Regions from separate parts of the Brenneria sp. L3-3C-1 genome, predicted to be linked through region 3. Evidence: predicted binding sites of a transcription regulator. Region 3 holds the regulator's gene; each other region holds the start of a gene.
The links. The regulator CRP, encoded in region 3, controls carbon source genes, mostly activating them, when cyclic AMP is high. The targets are predictions, from matches to a motif close to ATGTGANNNNNNTCACAT.
Positions count from the first base shown of each region.

Region 1: the regulator CRP is predicted to act here: its motif matches at 2,328-2,345, upstream of adhE (bifunctional acetaldehyde-CoA/alcohol dehydrogenase).
Region 2: the regulator CRP is predicted to act here: its motif matches at 1,001-1,018, upstream of deoC (deoxyribose-phosphate aldolase).
Region 4: the regulator CRP is predicted to act here: its motif matches at 2,711-2,728, upstream of cdd (cytidine deaminase).

Region 1 covers NZ_JAEMHF010000001.1:869,466-874,446, reverse strand. Annotated here, with positions in the region: gene iolG (inositol 2-dehydrogenase) at 1-885, shown strand, start outside; gene JG725_RS03985 (DMT family transporter) at 1,018-1,899, shown strand; gene adhE (bifunctional acetaldehyde-CoA/alcohol dehydrogenase) at 2,589-4,981, shown strand, end outside.
Region 2 covers NZ_JAEMHF010000005.1:101,808-106,788, forward strand. Annotated here, with positions in the region: gene dmeF (CDF family Co(II)/Ni(II) efflux transporter DmeF) at 1-928, shown strand, start outside; gene deoC (deoxyribose-phosphate aldolase) at 1,158-1,937, shown strand; gene deoA (thymidine phosphorylase) at 1,990-3,321, shown strand; gene deoB (phosphopentomutase) at 3,382-4,605, shown strand; gene deoD (purine-nucleoside phosphorylase) at 4,652-4,981, shown strand, end outside.
Region 3 covers NZ_JAEMHF010000007.1:14,326-19,306, reverse strand. Annotated here, with positions in the region: gene JG725_RS13900 (ABC transporter permease) at 1-620, shown strand, start outside; gene JG725_RS13895 (ABC transporter ATP-binding protein) at 592-1,479, shown strand; gene JG725_RS13890 (ABC transporter ATP-binding protein) at 1,540-2,316, shown strand; gene ppiA (peptidylprolyl isomerase A) at 2,620-3,189, shown strand; gene crp (cAMP-activated global transcriptional regulator CRP) at 3,273-3,905, opposite strand; gene JG725_RS13875 (OsmC family protein) at 4,216-4,623, shown strand; gene JG725_RS13870 (phosphoribulokinase) at 4,675-4,981, opposite strand, start outside.
Region 4 covers NZ_JAEMHF010000001.1:1,137,649-1,142,629, reverse strand. Annotated here, with positions in the region: gene JG725_RS05125 (NAD-dependent malic enzyme) at 1-1,527, opposite strand, end outside; gene cdd (cytidine deaminase) at 1,712-2,599, opposite strand; gene JG725_RS05115 (CidB/LrgB family autolysis modulator) at 2,815-3,510, opposite strand; gene JG725_RS05110 (CidA/LrgA family protein) at 3,510-3,917, opposite strand; gene JG725_RS05105 (glycoside hydrolase) at 4,152-4,946, opposite strand.

The DNA of each region.
Region 1 (4,981 bases), on a different contig from region 3:
AATGCCAAACGGTTAGCCGAGAAATATGGCGCTCAGTGGTATATCACGGCGGAAGACGCGCTGGCTGATAGCAACGTTGATGGCGTTTGGATTGCATCGGCAAGTCATACTCATGCGGATTTAATCGAACTGGCCGCCCTCCATGGAAAGGCCATATTTTGCGAGAAGCCCATCCATCTTGATTCCGCACGAGTGAGCGAATGCCTGGCAACGGTTCAAAAGCACAATGTTCCGTTGATTATAGGCTTTAATCGTCGATTTGATCCGCAATTCAGCCGTATTAAAGCGCTTGCGGATCAAGGGAAAATTGGCAAAAAAGAATCGCTGTTGATTATTTCCAGGGATCCGCTTCCGCCGCCTATCGACTATGTCAAAATTTCGGGAGGACTCTTCAAGGATATGATGATTCATGATTTTGATATGGCCCGATTTATCATGGGGGAAGATCCCGACTCAATTTTTGCCCAGGGGAGCAATTTAGTCGATCCGGAAATTGGCGCCGCCGGAGATATTGATACGGCATTCGTGACGTTAAAGTTTCCATCGGGAGCGATAGCGACGATTGTGAATAGCCGTCGCTCCGGCTATGGCTACGACCAGCGTATTGAATTGCACGGTTCTGGCGGATTGCTTAGCGCGGGGAATATCTATGAGGATCAGGTCTGCGTCTGGGATACGTCCGGCAGGAAATCGGCGCCGCCGGAACACTTTTACCTGCAACGGTACAAGGATGCTTATGCCGCGGAGTTAGATCATCTTGTCGCCGTCATGGGCGGGAAAACGTCGCCCGGATGCAGCGGCGAGGATGGCGAGAAAGCGTTGTTGCTGGCGCTAAAAGCCGCGGAGTCTTTAAAGGAAGGTAAGGAAATTCCAATCAGCTACTAGTTATCGTTGAATATCCGCCCGGTGCGTCTGGTTGTGAGGCGTGTCGGCGGCGATTGGGATTGTTGTGATCGGAAGCTTCTCGTTATATTGCAATGGTCGGCAATCGGGTTGATTTTATCTGGGGCACCGACAATGACGTTGCAACGTAAAGCTGATTTATTACTGGTTTTGACCACCCTCATCGCCGCCTGCGGCTGGATATTTTCCCGTGAAGCGATCGCCGGTATGCCGGTGTTTGCTTTTCTTTGTTTACGTTTTCTCGGCGCGGCCGCGTGCCTGTTGCCTTTCTGTCGCGGCCGGCGCATTCCTCGTCGTCAGTGGCGTCCGGTGCTGGTTAGCGGCCTGTGGATGGCGCTGAGCATGTGCTTATGGATTTATTCCGTCGCCACCACGCTTTCCCTTGGCGAAGGGGCGTTCATTATGAGCCTCTCGATGCTGTTTGTGCCGCTGGTCTCCTGGGGATTAATGAAAGCCCGCCCGTTACGCGCTTTCTGGGAATGCCTGCCGGTGGCGATGGTGGGGCTGGGCCTGCTGAGTCTGCGCCAGCCGGTGGAATTTCATGCCAGCCAGGGCTGGTTTCTTCTGGCGGCTATCGCTCAGGCGATAGCGTTCTGCCACACCAGTCGTTGCGCCCGTGAGGTGCCGCTGATCCCCCTTACCACGATACAATTGGCGTGTACCGGTTTCAGTGGCCTGGTTCTGACTCTGATATTCGAGGAGTGGTCGCAGCCTTTCACGCTGACCACCGGGTTGTGGCTGCTGGTCAGTATTTTTATTGCCACCTGTTTACGTTTCGGTCTGCAACTTCAGGGACAAAAACACACCACGGCCGCCAATGCCGCCATTATCATGATTCTTGAACCATTGCTGACGGTGATCGCCGTTGCTCTCTGGTACGGCGAACAGTTGCCTGCTCAGCAGATTATCGGTGGGATCCTGATTCTGCTGGCGCAATTCTGGTATCGCTGCCGCACCTTCTTTCTGATGTCGGTCAACGTCAGGAAATCCCTGTGATCTCGACGATTGCCTTTGGTCTGAGTCTGCCTTGGCGATCAACGGTTTCGACAGGGAGTCGCGTATTCAGTCGATGCTGAATTTAATCATTGGCGGTGCTCATAACGTAAGGGAAAAAGTAATGCTGGCGGTATATCAGTGAATAATTTTTTTCACTATCGGTAATTTTTTTAAAAAATGCGTTTCGAATAAACAAGAGAATATCTGTTTTTTAACCTTTAACATTATTTTTTGTTACATCCGCCGGAAGAAAAATAGAAAGCTAAAAAAAGCTATAAAGAACAATGCGCTTATGATTGGTTTCATAAAAAATGCCTAAATTAATAACGTGTTATTTATCATTTTGTTGAAAGGCTAAATAACATTTTTCATCCAGTAGCCGACGCTATCCATCCAAATTTCACTGAAAAAGAAACGATATTCTTTATATTTGATCTATCTCCCAAAAATGGAATTTTCATTCCAGTTAGAATAAAAAAAGAAAAAATAATCGTTATTGTAGGTGGGGGCTCTCTTCTTCCGGGATGCAAGGGCGCATCTTGATTAAATCGGCGATGAGGAATCAATTTTTTTAACTAAAAGCCAGACATGCTCAAGGGCAAGGGCGGCAAGGATGATACCGGCAAGACATTCCCTTGGTGAAAGGGAGGGTTTTTACTTAAAAATTTAATCCCTTTAGGAGAACACTTATGTCAGTTGTCAAAAACAGTGCCGAGCTGGACAAACTTGTCACCCGAGTGCTCAACGCACAGCGTGAATACGCCAGTTTCACGCAACAGCAGGTGGACAAAATTTTCCGCGCCGCTGCCCTTGCCGCGTCGGATGCCCGTATTCCGCTTGCCAAAATGGCGGTGGACGAATCCGGCATGGGGGTAGTGGAAGACAAGGTGATCAAAAATCACTTTGCATCCGAATATATCTACAACGCCTATAAAGACGAGAAAACCTGCGGCATTCTTGAAGAGGATGTCGCCTTTGGAACGATAACCATCGCCGAGCCCATTGGGATCATCTGCGGTATCGTGCCCACGACCAATCCGACTTCCACGGCGATTTTCAAGGCGTTGATCAGCCTGAAAACCCGCAACGGCATTATTTTCTCCCCCCATCCCAGAGCGAAAAACGCCACCAATAAAGCGGCGGAAATCGTTTTGCGCGCGGCGGTTGAAGCCGGCGCCCCGGAAGACATCATCGGCTGGATTGACGAGCCTTCCGTCGATCTCTCCAACCAACTGATGAACCATCCCGGCGTAAACCTGATCCTGGCGACCGGCGGCCCGGGTATGGTCAAGGCCGCCTACAGCTCCGGTAAGCCGGCTATCGGCGTCGGCGCCGGTAATACGCCGGTGGTGATTGACGAGACCGCGGACATTAAACGCGCCGTGGCGTCGATTCTGATGTCCAAAACCTTTGATAACGGCGTTATCTGCGCTTCCGAGCAGTCGGTGGTGGTGGTTGATGCGGTGTATGACCGGGTGCGGGAACGTTTTTCCTCGCACGGCGGCTATCTTTTGCAGGGGAAGGAGCTGAAAAAGGTTCAGGATATTATCCTGAAAAACGGCGGGCTGAATGCGGCGATAGTAGGTCAGTCGGCGACCAGGATTGCTGAAATGGCGGGAATCGCCGTACCGCCGGATACCAAAATCCTCATCGGCGAAGTGACGCTGGTGGAGGATAGTGAACCCTTTGCTCACGAAAAGCTCTCTCCGACGCTGGCGATGTATCGTGCGAAAGATTTTGAAGACGCCGTATACAAAGCGGAAAAACTGGTGGAAATGGGCGGCATCGGCCACACCTCCTGCCTGTATACCGACCAGGATAACCAAACGGCGCGTGTGGCCTACTTCGGCGACAAAATGAAAACCGCCCGGATCCTGATTAATACCCCGACTTCGCAGGGGGGGATCGGCGATCTGTACAACTTCAAGCTCGCCCCGTCGTTGACGCTGGGATGCGGCTCATGGGGAGGAAACTCCATCTCTGAGAACGTGGGGCCTAAGCACCTGATCAACAAAAAAACCGTTGCTAAGCGAGCTGAAAACATGCTGTGGCATAAACTCCCCAAATCCATCTATTTCCGTCGCGGTTCGCTGCCTGTCGCATTGGATGAAGTCATCGGCGACGGCTACAAACGTGCGTTTATCGTTACCGACCGTTTCCTGTTCAACAATGGCTACGCCGATCAGGTCACGTCCGTATTGAAAGCCGCCGGTATTGAAACCGAAGTCTTCTTTGACGTGGAGGCCGATCCCACCCTGGCTATCGTGCGTAAGGGCGCGGAACTGATGAACTCCTTCCTGCCGGATGTCATCATCGCGCTGGGTGGCGGTTCGCCGATGGATGCGGCGAAAATCATGTGGGTGATGTACGAGCATCCGGATACCCACTTTGCCGATTTGGCGCTGCGCTTTATGGATATTCGTAAGCGTATCTACCGGTTCCCGAAAATGGGCGTGAAGGCGAGAATGATCGCCATCCCCACGACGTCCGGCACCGGTTCTGAAGTCACGCCTTTCGCGGTCGTCACCGACGATGCCACCGGGCAGAAATATCCGCTGGCCGACTACGCTCTGACGCCGGATATGGCGATCGTCGACGCCAATCTGGTGATGAACATGCCGAAATCCCTGTGCGCCTTCGGCGGTCTGGATGCGGTTACTCATGCGCTGGAAGCCTATGTCTCCGTTCTGGCCACCGAATTCTCCGACGGTCAGGCGTTGCAGGCGCTAAAACTGCTTAAAGAAAATCTGCCGGCCTCTTACCGCGAAGGCGCTAAAAATCCGGCGGCCCGCGAGCGCGTACACAGCGGAGCCACCATAGCCGGCATCGCCTTTGCCAATGCGTTCCTCGGCGTGTGTCACTCCATGGCGCATAAACTGGGGTCGCAATTCCACATTCCGCACGGTCTGGCGAACGCATTACTGATCGCTAACGTTATTCGTTACAACGCGAATGACAATCCGACCAAACAGACCACATTTAGCCAGTATGACCATCCGCAGGCCCGTCGCCGCTATGCGGAAATCGCTAATCACCTGGGGTTGACGACGGCGAGCGATCTGACTTCGCAGAAGATTGAGAA
Region 2 (4,981 bases), on a different contig from region 3:
TGCCACATTGCTGACGGCGGTGATGATGGTGGTTGAGATTCTGGGCGGCTGGTATTTCAACTCCATGGCGCTGCTGGCCGACGGTTGGCATATGAGCTCCCACGCGCTGGCGCTGGGGCTTTCCGCGCTGGCATATGCAACCGCCCGAAGGCTGGCCTCTGATACGCGTTTTACTTTCGGCACCTGGAAGATCGAAATTCTCGGGGGCTTCACCAGCGCCATTCTGCTGGCGATCGTGGCGCTGGTTATGCTGTATGAGTCGGTAGAACGGTTATTCTATCCGACTGCGATCCAATACGATCAGGCGATTGCGATTGCTGTGGTCGGTTTGCTGGTTAATCTGGCCTGCGCCTGGCTGCTGCGCGGCCACCATTCACATGGCGATGGTCACTCGCACGGACATCGCCATGCACATGACGACCCTCATTCGCACCACGATCCTCATTCACATCACCCTCATCCCGAGCACCAGGCGCATACGTCCCATGAGGGGCATCAGGATCTGAATCTGCGTTCGGCCTATCTCCACGTGATCGCCGATGCGGCGACGTCCGTTCTGGCGATTGTGGCGCTGATCGGCGGCAAGCTGTGGGGCGCCGCCTGGTTGGATCCGGTTATGGGGATTGTGGGCGCCATCTTGGTTGCCGTATGGGCTTATGGCTTGATTCGCCAGACGAGTCGCGTTTTGCTGGATGCGGAAATGGATGCGCCGGTAGTCAATGAAATCAAGGACGTTATCGAAGCCAGTCCCATTGCCGCTGAGCTAACCGATCTACACGTATGGCGGGTGGGAACGGCAAAATATGCCTGTATCCTGAGTTTGACGACCGAACAGCCCGTCAGCCCCGACTATTACAAGCGGCAGTTGGCCATACATGAGGAACTGGTTCACATCACCGTTGAAGTTAACGCCATCCCTGCGGGATAACCTGCCTGTCTGCTTCATCGAGGGCTGAGGCTGGGCCTTTCCTGCCCGCTATTCGAATTATTTAGGGTATATATGTGATCAAAATCACATATAATCTTATTCCATTACATCACTTTTACATTAAGTGTGAATCGTAACGCAAAATAACCCGGCGCTGCGTGTTCAAATACCAGGATGTTCTCCGGTATTTTATCTGCTATACCCTAAATAATTCGAGTTGGAGTGTTGTATGACAACGTTGACTGCCGCCGCGCAGCGTGCGCTGGGGCTGATGGATTTAACCACCCTTAATGATGACGATACGGATGAGAAAGTCACTGCGCTTTGCCGCCAGGCCAACAGCCCGGCAGGGGAGACGGCGGCTATCTGCATCTATCCGCGTTTTATCCCGCTGGCCCGGAAAGTGCTGCGCGAGCAGGGAACGCCGGAAATTCGTATCGCGACCGTGACGAACTTCCCTCACGGCGATGATGATATCGCTATCGCGCTGGCGGAAACCAACGCGGCGATTGCCTATGGGGCGGATGAAGTGGATGTCGTGTTCCCTTATCGCGCGCTGATTGCCGGTAATGCCCAGGTGGGTTTTGATCTGGTGCAGGCATGTAAATCGGTTTGTCAGGCGGCCAATGTGCTACTGAAAGTGATTATTGAAACCGGGGAACTGAAACAGGAGGCGCTGATCCGTCAGGCGAGTGAAATCGCCATTGACGCCGGCGCTGATTTTATCAAAACCTCCACCGGCAAGGTGGCGGTGAATGCCACGCCTCAGAGCGCGGAAATCATGTTGAAAGTAATACGTGATAAAGGCGTGGGAGAACGCATGGGGTTCAAGGCGGCGGGCGGCGTGCGTAGTGCCGACGACGCCGCAATTTATCTGCAACTGGCTGACGATATTATGGGGCCGGAGTGGGTCAGCGCGCGGCATTTCCGCTTCGGGGCATCGAGTTTGTTGACCAGCCTGCTGGCGGCGTTAGGTCATCAAACCACAGGTCAATCCGGCGGTTATTGAGCGTGATGCGGCTGCCAACCCTTTCTTCATCGACTCATCAGGAGAGCAGGCTTTGTTTCTGATTCAGGAAATCATTCGCAAGAAGCGTGACGGCAACCCGTTGAGCGATGAGGAGATCCGCTTCTTTATCAACGGCGTCCGTGATAATACGGTGTCGGAAGGGCAGATTGCCGCGCTGGCAATGACCATCTACTTTCATGATATGTCGATGGCGGAGCGTGTTTCCCTGACGCTGGCGATGCGTGATTCCGGTACGGTTCTCGACTGGAAACGCCTTAATCTGAATGGCCCGCTGGTGGATAAACACTCTACCGGCGGCGTCGGCGATGTCACTTCGCTGATGCTGGGGCCGATGGTCGCCGCCTGCGGGGGATACGTGCCGATGATTTCCGGGCGTGGGTTGGGGCATACCGGCGGCACGCTGGATAAGCTGGAATCCATTCCGGGGCTGAACATCTTCCCTGATGACAGCGCGTTCCGACAAATCATTCAACAGGTCGGCGTGGCGATTATCGGCCAGACCAGTTCACTGGCGCCTGCGGATAAACGCTTCTACGCTACGCGCGATATTACTGCCACGGTGGATTCCATACCGCTAATCACCGCCTCTATTCTGGCGAAAAAACTGGCCGAAGGGCTGGATGCGCTGGTGATGGATGTGAAGGTCGGCTCCGGCGCATTTATGCCGAGCTATGATCTTTCGGAGCAGCTGGCGCAGGCGATCGTCGGGGTCGCCAATAATGCCGGTTGCCGCACCAGCGCGCTGCTTACCGATATGAATCAGGTGCTGGCCTCCAGCGCCGGTAATGCGCTGGAGGTGCGGGAGGCGGTACGATTCCTGACCGGGGAGCAGCGCAACCCACGCTTGTATGAAGTCACGATGGCGCTGTGCGAAGAAATGCTGTTGGCCGGCGGTCTGGCCGATTCCGCGGCGGATGCCCGCGCGCGTTTGCAAACTGCGCTGGATAGCGGCGACGCGGCCGATGTTTTTGGCCGGATGGTGGCGGCTCAGCATGGCCCTGTTGACTTTGTTGAGCATTATGAGCGTTATTTACCCGCCGCTATCCTGAGTAAACCCGTTTTTGCCGAACGTGGGGGGATCGTGACCGCCATGGATACCCGGGCGTTGGGCATGGCGGTCGTGGCCTTGGGCGGAGGTCGCCGTCAGGCCGGCGATGCGATTGATTACAGCGTGGGGATGAACGAAATCGCCTGTCTGGGCGAGCGTGCCGACAGCCAGCGCCCGCTGGCGGTGATCCATGCCAATACGGAAGCGCAATGGCAACAGGCGGCAAACGCCGTGCGGGCGGCCATTACGCTGGGCGATAAGGCCGTGCAAAAAACACCGATTATCTATCGTCGCATGAGCGCCGATGATGTGTGATATCTATTTCCAACGCCGACAGGCTTTGCCTGCGGCGTGTAACAACGCAGGAGATGAACAATGAAACGTGCCTATATTATGGTGCTTGACTCGTTTGGCATCGGCAGCAGCGCCGATGCGGATCGTTTCGGCGATGCCGGTTCGGATACGCTGGGCCATATCGCACAGGCTTGTGCGGCGGGAAAGGCCGATCGGGGGCGCAAAGGCGCGTTGCATTTGCCGAACCTCAGCCGGTTAGGATTGGGAAAAGCGGCCGAGGAATCAACGGGTACTTTTCCTGCGGGGCTGGATCCACAGGCCGAGATTATCGGCGCTTATGTGCATGCCGCCGAAATTTCGTCCGGCAAGGATACCCCGTCAGGGCACTGGGAAATTGCCGGCGTACCGGTACTGTTCGACTGGGGTTATTTCAAGGATGAAGAAAACAGCTTCCCGCAAGCGCTGTTGGATACGCTGGTGAAGCGTGCCAATTTGCCGGGATATCTGGGCAACTGCCACTCTTCCGGCACGGTGATCCTCGATCAACTGGGCGAAGAGCACATGAAAACCGGCAAGCCGATTTTCTATACCTCCGCCGATTCGGTATTCCAGATTGCCTGCCATGAGGAAACGTTCGGTCTGGATAAACTGTATGAACTGTGTGAAATCGCCCGTGAAGAGTTGACCGAAGGCGGTTATAACATTGGGCGGGTGATTGCCCGTCCGTTTGTCGGCGATAAGCCTGGAAATTTCCAGCGTACCGGCAATCGACACGATCTGGCGGTGGAACCGCCGGCGCCGACCATGTTGAAAAAACTGGTGGCGGAAAAGGGCGGCGAGGTGGTGTCCGTCGGTAAGATTGCGGATATTTACGCCAATGTCGGTATTACCCGCAAAGTCAAAGCCACGGGCATCGACGCGCTGTTTGACGCCACGCTGCAAGAAATGGATCAGGCGGGGGATAACACCATCGTGTTTACCAACTTTGTCGATTTTGACTCATCGTACGGCCACCGCCGTGACGTGGCGGGCTATGCCGCGGCGCTGGAACTGTTCGATCGCCGTCTGCCGGAGATGCTCTCGCGGGTGACAGGGGATGATGTTCTGATCCTCACCGCCGACCACGGCTGCGATCCCACCTGGCCTGGCACCGATCATACGCGCGAGCATGTGCCGGTGTTGATTTACGGGCCGAAAGTGAAACCCGGTTCGTATGGGCATCGTGATACCTTTGCGGATATCGGACAGACAGTGGCGAAGTACTTTGATTTATCGCCGATGGATTACGGTAAATCCATCCTGTAACCGCGCCGATTAAATTTTTTTATGCTGATTGATAAGGAATAAGAGCATGGCTACGCCACATATTAATGCGGAAATGGGTGACTTTGCGGACGTCGTACTGATGCCGGGCGATCCGCTGCGCGCCAAATATATTGCCGAAACCTTTCTGGAACAGGCCCGCGAAGTGAACAACGTGCGCGGCATGTTGGGTTTTACCGGAACGTATAAAGGCCGCAAGATTTCAGTGATGGGGCACGGAATGGGCATCCCTTCCTGCTCTATCTATGCCAAAGAATTGATTACCGAGTTTGGCGTGAAGAAAATCATTCGTGTGGGTTCCTGCGGCTCGGTGCGCAGCGATGTAAAACTGCGCGATGTGGTGATCGGCATGGGCGCC
Region 3 (4,981 bases):
TGGTCTATGGCTCCCGCATCACGCTGTATATCGTGGCGCTGGTGTCGGTAACCGTCGGGCCGATCGGTCTGTTGCTGGGTGTGGTGGCGGGCTACTACGGCGGCATCGTCGATACCATTCTGATGCGCATCACCGATATTTTCATCTCTTTCCCCAGTCTGGTGCTGGCGTTGGCGTTCGTGGCGGCGCTTGGCCCGGGGCTGGAGCATGTGGTGATCGCGATTACCTTGACCGCCTGGCCGCCGATTGCGCGTCTGGCAAGGGCCGAAACGCTGTCATTGCGCCATGCCGACTTTGTTTCCGCCGTGAAACTGCAAGGCGCATCATCGATCCGCATCCTGCTGCACCACATTGTGCCGCTGTGTCTGCCGTCGGTGATTATTCGTATCACCATGAACATGGCGGGCATTATTCTGACCGCGGCCGGGCTGGGGTTCCTGGGGTTGGGGGCGCAGCCGCCCGATCCTGAATGGGGCGCGATGATTTCAGCCGGTCGCCGTTACATGATGGAGTGCTGGTGGTTAGTGACTATTCCGGGGCTGGCGATTTTGATCAACAGCCTGGCGTTCAATTTCCTTGGAGACGGCCTACGTGACATCCTCGATCCCAGAACTGAATAATCTTTCTCACCGTACGCCGCAGAACGCACCGTTGATGGATGTCGCGGATCTGCGGGTCAGTTTCGTCAACGGCGGCGTGGTGACCGATGCCGTGCGCGGCGTCTCCTTCACGCTGGGGTGTGAAAAGCTGGCGATTGTCGGCGAATCAGGCTCCGGTAAATCCACGGTGGGGCGCGCCTTGCTGCGCTTACACCCGCACAGCGCGCGTATTACGGCGGATCGTCTGCGTTTTGGCGACACCGATTTGTTAACGGCGGACGAAGCGCGGATGCGTCAGATCCGCGGCAAACGCATCTCAATGATTATGCAGGATCCCAAATACTCATTGAATCCGGTGGTCTGCGTCGGCGATCAGATTGCAGAAGCCTATCTGGCTCACCATCGCGTTTCGGCGCGCGTAGCGAAGGAAAAAGTGATGGCGATGCTGGATGTGGTGCGTATTCGCCAGCCGGAACGGGTATACGGCCTGTATCCCCACGAAATTTCAGGCGGGCAGGGGCAGCGCATCATGATTGCGATGATGCTGATTACCGAGCCTGAAGTGGTGATTGCCGATGAACCGACCTCGGCGCTGGATGTTTCGGTGCGCTTGCAGGTGTTGGCGATGCTCGACGATCTGGTGGGTGAACGTGGATTGGGGCTGATTTTCATCAGCCACGACATCAATCTGGTGCGCAGTTTCTGCGATCGGGTACTGGTGATGTACGCCGGACGGGTGGTGGAGTCGATTGCCGCCGCCGATCTGGATAATGCGCGGCATCCTTACACCCGCGGATTACTGAACTCGTTACCGGATATCGATCGTCCGCGTTCGCATCTGCCGGTGATGAATCGCGATCCGGCCTGGATTAATGAGTAAGGAGCACGTATGGCGACGGCAACCCTTCCGATGAGCGAATCTATGAATATGAACCGATCCATGATTGAAGTGAACAATCTTAATCTGTCGTTTGGTCAGGGAAGCACGCAGAATCAGGTTTTGTATGACGTGAACCTTACCGTGGACGACGGTGAGATTTTCGGTCTGGTCGGCGAGTCCGGTTCGGGTAAAACCACCGTACTGAAATGTCTGGCCGGGTTGTTTAATCACTGGCAGGGAAGCTTGCTGATTGACGGCCAGCAACTGGCGCATCGTATCGATCAGGCGCGCTGCCGACGAGTGCAGATGATTTTTCAGGATCCCTATGGTTCGCTGCATCCCCGTCACACGGTGGAGTCGATTCTGGAAGAACCGCTGTCCATCCACCGTTTTAACGATCGTGACGACCGTATCGATACGCTGCTGGGGAAAGTCGGGCTGGGCACGCACTTCCGCCGCCGCTATCCGCATCAGCTTTCGGGAGGCCAGCGCCAGCGCGTGGCGATCGCCCGCGCGCTGATTCTGGAGCCCAGAGTGCTGTTGCTCGATGAGCCGACCTCGGCGCTGGACGTTTCCGTGCAGGCGGAAATTCTTAATCTGCTGGCTGAACTGCAACAGCAGGAGAAATTAACCTACCTGCTGGTGACGCACGATCTGGGGGTAATTTCCCATCTGTGTCATAAAGTCGCGGTGATGCAGTATGGCCGGATACTGGAAACGCTGAATATCGGCGACTTAACCCGCGATACGCCGAAGAACGCCTATACCACCATGCTGGTGGAGGCCAGCCGCCAGTATAGCCGCGACCTTGCGGTGCGTTCGGAGCGTATGGGCTAAGGTTCTGTGCGGCGACAGATAATAAGCGGGTGCTGACTTTAACGTCAGCCTGAGGTTACTGACAAAGTCGTCTGTAAGCCTGAGATACCCGGGCCTACCGTACCGAGGGGCGCTCCGGCGGCTTACGCCGCTACGGCCCCTCGCCACGCTCTCCCTAATAACGGGCTTTGTCAATGGTCTGGGCTGACTTTAACGTCAGCCTTTTTATAATACGTAAAAAAAGGTAAATGGGTGGCGTTGGCGGGTGTGGGTATTTACAATCATTACGCTTTCAGTGGTCGGTTTCTTCAACAAGGAATTATCATGCTTAAACGTACTCTGGCTGCTGCGGCGGCTTTTATTTCACTTACGGCTTTTTCTCCGGTGTTCGCTACCTCCGGCACAACGCATGTTTTGCTGACGACCTCGGCGGGAAACATTGAGCTGGCATTGGACAACCAAAAAGCACCGGTTTCGGTGAATAACTTCGTTGAGTACGTGAATAACGGTTTTTATAACGGCACGACGTTTCATCGGGTCATCCCCGGCTTTATGATTCAGGGCGGCGGTTTTACCGACGACATGAAGCAGAAAGCGACCAACCCGGCGATCAAAAATGAAGCGGACAATGGCTTACGCAACCTGCGCGGCACCATTTCCATGGCGCGGACTGCGGAAAAAGACAGCGCCACCAGTCAATTCTTCATCAATGTGGCTGATAACGCTTTCCTCGATCACGGACAGCGTGATTTTGGCTATGCGGTATTCGGTAAAGTGGTAAAAGGTATGGACGTGGCGGATAAAATCGCTCAGGTGCAGACCGAAAACGTCGGCCCTTACCAAAATGTGCCCACCAAACCGATCGTGATCCAGTCAGCCAAAGTTCTGCCCTGATACGCCTTGCTACGGTGTTATATGGCTATAAAAAAAGCGTGAAAGAGACTTCACGCTTTTTTGTCGTAGGGTAATCGCCGGGTTTAACGCGTACCGTAAACCACGATCGTTTTACCATGTGCGGAAATGAGGTTCTGATCTTCCAACATTTTAAGAATGCGGCCCACGGTTTCGCGTGAACAGCCAACGATTTGCCCAATTTCCTGGCGGGTGATTTTTATTTGCATGCCATCTGGGTGCGTCATGGCATCGGGTTGTTTTGCCAGGTTCAATAATGTTTGGGCAATGCGACCGGTTACATCAAGGAATGCCAGATTACCGACTTTCTCTGAGGTCACTTGCAGCCTGCTTGCCATCTGCGCGGACAGACGCATCAGAATATCGGGATTGACCTGAATCAACTGCCGGAATTTTTTATAGGAAATTTCAGCAACTTCACAAGCCGTTTTCGCCCGTACCCAGGCGCTACGCTCCTGGCCTTCTTCAAACAAGCCAAGCTCGCCAATAAAATCTCCCTGATTGAGATAAGAGAGGATCATTTCTTTGCCTTCTTCATCTTTGATTAGCACTGCGACAGAGCCTTTCACGATGTAGTAAAGCGTTTCTGCTTTTTCACCTTGGTGAATCAGCGTACTCTTCGATGGATACTTGTGGATATGGCAATGAGAAAGGAACCATTCGAGAGTTGGGTCTGTTTGCGGTTTGCCGAGAACCATTCGCTATTATCCTCTGTTGTAATTCACTGCGCAAATCACAGGGCTCAGAGTTCCCTGTACGGCGTGTTTACTGCTAAAAATTCAAATTACGTGTAGGCCGTCAGGGAATATACTGGAGCTTCTGTCTGGCGACGTTATCATCTTCCCGCGATCTGAGTTTGTCCAGAAAAGACAGCTTCTGTTCTCATTTTTAACACAGCTTGGAGGAAGTGTCTTGTGTTGTCTCGCGTCAGCATGATAAAGCTGTGGTTATAGGTTGTTTTTGTATAATAACGATATAAATATTAAAAAATTTTTTAGCGGAGGCGGCATGCAGGCTCGGGTGAAGTGGGTTGAAAACTTAACATTTCTGGGCGAATCAGCTTCCGGACATCAGGTGGTGATGGATGGAAATTCGGGCGATAAAGCGCCAAGTCCCATGGAAATGGTGCTGATGTCGATTGGCAGTTGTAGCGCGATTGATGTGGTGTCGATCTTGCAGAAAGGGCGTAATGACGTCGCGGATTGCGAAGTTAAACTGACCTCGGAGCGGAGAACGGAAGCGCCGCGTTTGTTTACCCATATTAATCTGCATTTTACCGTGACGGGCAAAGGATTGGCCGAGCAGGCGGTCGCGCGCGCGGTGGAACTGTCTGCGGAAAAATATTGCTCGGTGGCGCTGATGCTGAATAAAACGGTCAAGGTCACTTACAGCCATGAAGTCAGAGTATTGCCATAGCCTGGGCGGTATCGCCCGGAGTATGGCTGCCGGGCTGGTTTTAGCCGCCGGCTACTCGATTTTTTTCCCTTCCAGCAATCGCTGCACCAGCGGCGCCATAATCAACTCCATCGCCAGCCCCATTTTCCCGCCGGGCACCACCAGCGTGTTGATATGCGAAATAAACGACCCCTGCAACATGGCCAGCAGATAAGGGTAATCAATATTATCCAGCCCCTGGAAGTGGATCACCACAAAGCTTTCGTCCAATGAAGGGATGGATCGGGCGGCGAACGGGTTTGAGGTATCCACGGTCGGAACGCGCTGGAAGTTGATATGCGTGCGTGAAAACTGCGGCGTAATATAGGTGATGTAATCC
Region 4 (4,981 bases), on a different contig from region 3:
CAGCAACGCGCCTTCGCCATTATTGGCCAGCGGCGAGCAGTCTGCCAGCGCCCGGCTGGCGGCCATCAGCATACCATCGGTAATGCGTTTCGCCCCGGCAGCCAGCACGCCTAACCCAATACCCGGGAAGATAAAGGAGTTGTTGCACTGGGCGATCGGGTACACCTTATCCTGATAGATTACCGGACTGAACGGGCTACCGGTCGCCACCAGCGCGGCGCCGTCGGTCCAGCGGATAATGTCTTCCGGACGGGCTTCCACGCGGGAGGTCGGGTTGGACAGGGGCATCACGATGGGACGGGCGCAGTGTTGGTGCATCTCGCGGATGATCTCTTCCGTAAACAGACCCGGCTGGCCGGAAACGCCGATCATGATGGTCGGTTTGGCGTTACGCACCACTTCCAGCAGGGAAATCGCATCGCTGGCCTTTTCCCAGTGGGTCAGCAGTTCGCTTTTCTGCACCAGCTTGCTTTGGAAATCGAGCAGGTTTGGCAATTTGTCGGTCAACAGGCCAAAGCGATCGACCATGAAGACGCGGGCGCGGGCCTCCTCTTCGCTCAAGCCTTCGGATTTCATCTGCGCGATGATCTGTTCGGCGATGCCGCATCCGGCGGAACCGGCGCCGAGGAACACCACGGTCTGGTCGCGTAGCTGACTGCCCGCGGCGCGGCTGGCGGCAATCAGACTGCCCAGCGTCACCGCGGCGGTTCCCTGTATATCGTCGTTGAAGCTACAGATCTCATCACGGTAGCGGTTCAGCAGCGGGGTGGCGTTTTTCTGCGCGAAGTCTTCGAACTGTAGCAGCACGTTCGGCCAGCGACGTTTAACCGCCTGAATAAATTCGTCGACGAATTCATAGTATTCGTCGTCCGTTATTCGCGGATGACGCCAGCCCATATACAACGGATCGTTCAACCGCTGCGGGTTGTTGGTGCCGACATCCAGAACCACCGGCAGGGTATACGCCGGGCTGATGCCGCCGCAGGCGGTATACAAAGACAGTTTACCGATCGGAATGCCCATCCCGCCGATCCCCTGATCGCCCAGCCCCAGAATCCGCTCGCCGTCGGTCACCACGATAACTTTTACATTCTGCTTGGTGGCGTTTTGCAGCATATCGTCGATATGGGCGCGGTTAGGGTAGGCGATAAACAGACCGCGCGCCCGTCGATAGATATCGGAAAAGTGCTCGCAGGCTTCGCCAACCGTCGGCGTATAGATAATGGGCATCATTTCGCTGAGGTGCGCGTCCAGCAAACGGTAGAACAGCGTTTCGTTCGTATCCTGGATGTTGCGCAGGTAAACGTGCTTATCAATATTGCTTTTAAACTCTTGGTATTGTCGCCAGGCGCGTTCGGCCTGTTCTTCAATGGTTTCAACCGCTTCCGGCAATAAACCGTGCAAATTAAAATCAGCGCGCTCTTCTTCGGTAAACGCGCTGCCTTTATTCAGTAAGGGAAATTCAAGAAGTATCGGGCCGGCATAAGGGATATAGAGAGAACGCTTACTTTCGTATTCTAATTCCATGATTTTTTTTACTCTTTGGAGGGAACAGGAGTCAATTCAAAGGATAACATCAGACTATTGTCGCCCCAGATCTTAAATTACCCATAAAATATGTACAGAAAATGTTAATTAAAATAGTTACAGATAACTTGCAATTGAGCGTAAAAAAAGCTGTATCGATTCAACCTTTCCTGTACGTATTGCTCTAGTCCACGAAATATACGGCAACATTTTTACAGCCGAGTTCGGTCAGCAGCGTTTCGCCCCTCTCCCAGTGACGAACGGCGGCGTGGCGGCGTTCGACGACGGCGGCCTTGCGTATCGCCGTATGCGCCTCGCCCGCCAGGTTCATCAGATTAAGCGCAACCTGCACCGGCGGAAGGCTGGGATTGAACGCCGCATTTTCAGCGTAACGGCCGGTATAGACATTTCCATTGACCGTTTCCAGCGCCACGCCGCTTATCGCCTGGCTGTACGGCGCGTAGCTGCGGTTGGCCGCTTGCAGCGCGGCAAGGGCCAGCGGGTCTTTATTCGCCAGCGTATGCGCATGGTCTACCTCGTCCATTAATCGGGCGCTGATATTCAGATCGACGGGGCCGAATGCGTCAGGCAGGTAATGGCCGAGTACGGCGGGCTGGCGCCCCGGCAACTGAATACGCAGAGAAGAGGCGGCGTTCAGTTCATTCATAAACTGCCGACAATGACCGCACGGCGTGTAGTTTACCGTGACGGCCGTCAGTTCCCGTTCATTGCGTAACCAGGCGTGGGCGATCGCGCTTTGTTCGGCATGTACCGTTTGCTGAAGGGGAACGCCGGTAAACTCCATATTAGCGCCGAAATAAAAATTGCCACTGGATCCCTGCGCGATGGCGCCTACCTGAAAACGAGAAATCGGCGCCAGCGCACAGGCGGCAGCCAGCGGTAACAAGGTAAAGGCGAGCGTATTCGTATCCTGCCGGGCGGCATCGCCCAACGTTTTCACTTCATCCGCGGTCAGCATGGCGGCGAAATCCGGCCTGCTGAGAATAGGCGCAAGCGCGAAGCGCAGACGGTCAGGGAGTTGTTGAAATGCTTCATCAAATCTCGGGTGCATATCGGCTTACTCTTTTACCAATCAATGAACGTTATGTTAAGCAGCAGATTAGCAATAAAACGTGATTTTGATCGCGTTACATTTGAAAGGATTGAAAGATGGCCGTCAAATATGTGAGGTATATCGATTTTTTTTGCATCGCTGCGATGCACAGAAAAGCGGGTTAAGCGCTCAGGCCCTTAACCCATGACCCGGTATCCGCGAATAAGCCGGATTTACCCTAAAAGGCCGACCAGTACGGGGAAAATAAACGGCGCCACCAGCGAAGTGATGATCCCGCAGATAACCAACGCCAGCGAACTGAAAGCGCCTTCCTGAAAATCGACTTCGGCGCAGCGCGCGGTGCCTAACGCGTGTGAGGCCGTCCCCATGGATAAACCGCGTGCGGCTTTGGTTTTAATGCCAATGCGGTCGAACAGGCTGTGCCCTAGCACGGCGCCCAGAATGCCGACAAAAATCACGCAGACGGCGCTGATGGCGGGAATACCGCCGATAGAGCTGGCAACGGCCATGGCAATCGGCGTGGTAACGGACTTCGGCAGCACGGAGGCCGCAATCTCGGATGAGGCGCCCATCCACAATGCCACCGCGGTGCCGGAGATAATGGCGGCAAGGCTGCCGATAAAACAGACGCTGATGATGGATTTCCAGCGCGCCCGGATCTGGTGAAGCTGTTCGTATAGCGGAAAGGCCAGCGCGACAACCGCGGGCTGAAGCAGATCGTTAAGCACCTCGCTTCCCTTAAAGTAGTGGTCGTAAGGGATATTCAGCAGCAGCAGCAAGGGAATAATAATTGCCATCGAAATCAGCAACGGGTTCAACAACGATATTTTTGTCACTATCGCCAGCTTACGGGCGGCAAAAAAGACTAACAGAGTGAGTGGCAATGACCACCACAAATAGGCGAGCATTATTCTTTATCCTTAGTGAGCGGGTTGTCCGCGCTAATGGCTTGTTCGCGTTGCATCAACTGCGTGCTGTAACCGACGACGATCATCACAATGAAAGTACTGACCAGGCAGGAAACGACAATCGGGCCAAACTGTTGGCTAAGCAGGTCGTAATAGTTCATGACCCCCACGCCTATCGGCACAAACAGCAGCGCCATATGGCGGATAAACAAGTGACAACCGGGTTTCACCCAATCCGGCGGTAGGATCTGCATAGCGAGAAGGAAGAAGAGGATCAGCATACCGATGATGCTGCCTGGAATAACCAGCGGGAGTAACGCGGATATCGCATTGCCTGCCAGCAGGCAGAGGTAAATCAATGCGAAAGCGCGTAAATATTTCCAGCAAAGAGTGAGGGTATTACGCATGAGACATTCCTGATTAACGGATGAAATCATCATAACGCTAATGGAATTGGTGTGCCATAGATCACAAGTTTTCCTTGTCGTCGGATGGCGGGGCAGGGTTAAATTCAGGCGGTTAGTGAAGAGGGCATGCTGCCGGCTTGATGGTTTGTACGTACATCACCGGTTCATTAAGGTAGGCCCGGGGATCTCGGGCCTACAGGCGACGTTGTCGGCAACTTCCCGCGTATTAATGCGTTATTTCACATTGACGCTCCAGTTTGAAATCGTCATAGAACCGGCGCCTTGGTAGATCTCGGTGCCGAACTCAACGCTGCTCACGTATTTGGCGTTGTTCATCCATTTTTTGTTATTGACCAGATAGTCGGTAAAGTTTTTGATATTCAGCGAGGCTTTGCTGGTGTTGGCGGTGCGGACAAACGAAAATACGTTCCAGCCTTTTCCGTTTCCGGCATCCAACCAGCCTTTACTGACTTTCCAACGGGTGCCGCCGATATTGACCGTTTCAATATAGGTTCCCAGCGGGCCGGCCTGGGTGTTGTTCAGCCAGATCATCAATTCGTCCGTGGGCGTGGAACTCCAGGTGGCTTTGTCGGTGTTGTGAAACCAGATGTCATAGGCGGCGTTATAGGTTCCTTTGGCCTTGATTGAATAGGTGACTTTGGTATTGATGTTTTTATTGCTCGCCAGTTTGGTCGGAAAGCCGCTGCCGGCGGTATAGCCTGCCGTCCAGTGCCAGCCGCTGACTATTGAAGGGTATCCCTTGACCGAAGAGGTGGTGCTCGGCCAGTTCCATGTCCAACCCATGTTGGTAGCGCTGTTATAGGTGATGCTTTGTTTCCAACCCTTAACGCTGTCTTTGCCCCACGCATTATTGAACAAATAATATTTATTTTGCGAAAAATAGAGCTTATCCGCGTCTTTTGACGATGTAACGGCGGAAGCATGCAATGGGGCGAGTAAGATTGAAAATATCAGAATGGACAACAGCGGGCGTAATAATAAAAAGCTGCTTTTAATCAGCATAAACATAGATTATCTCCTTGATAAAAACGACTGCTCGGGTA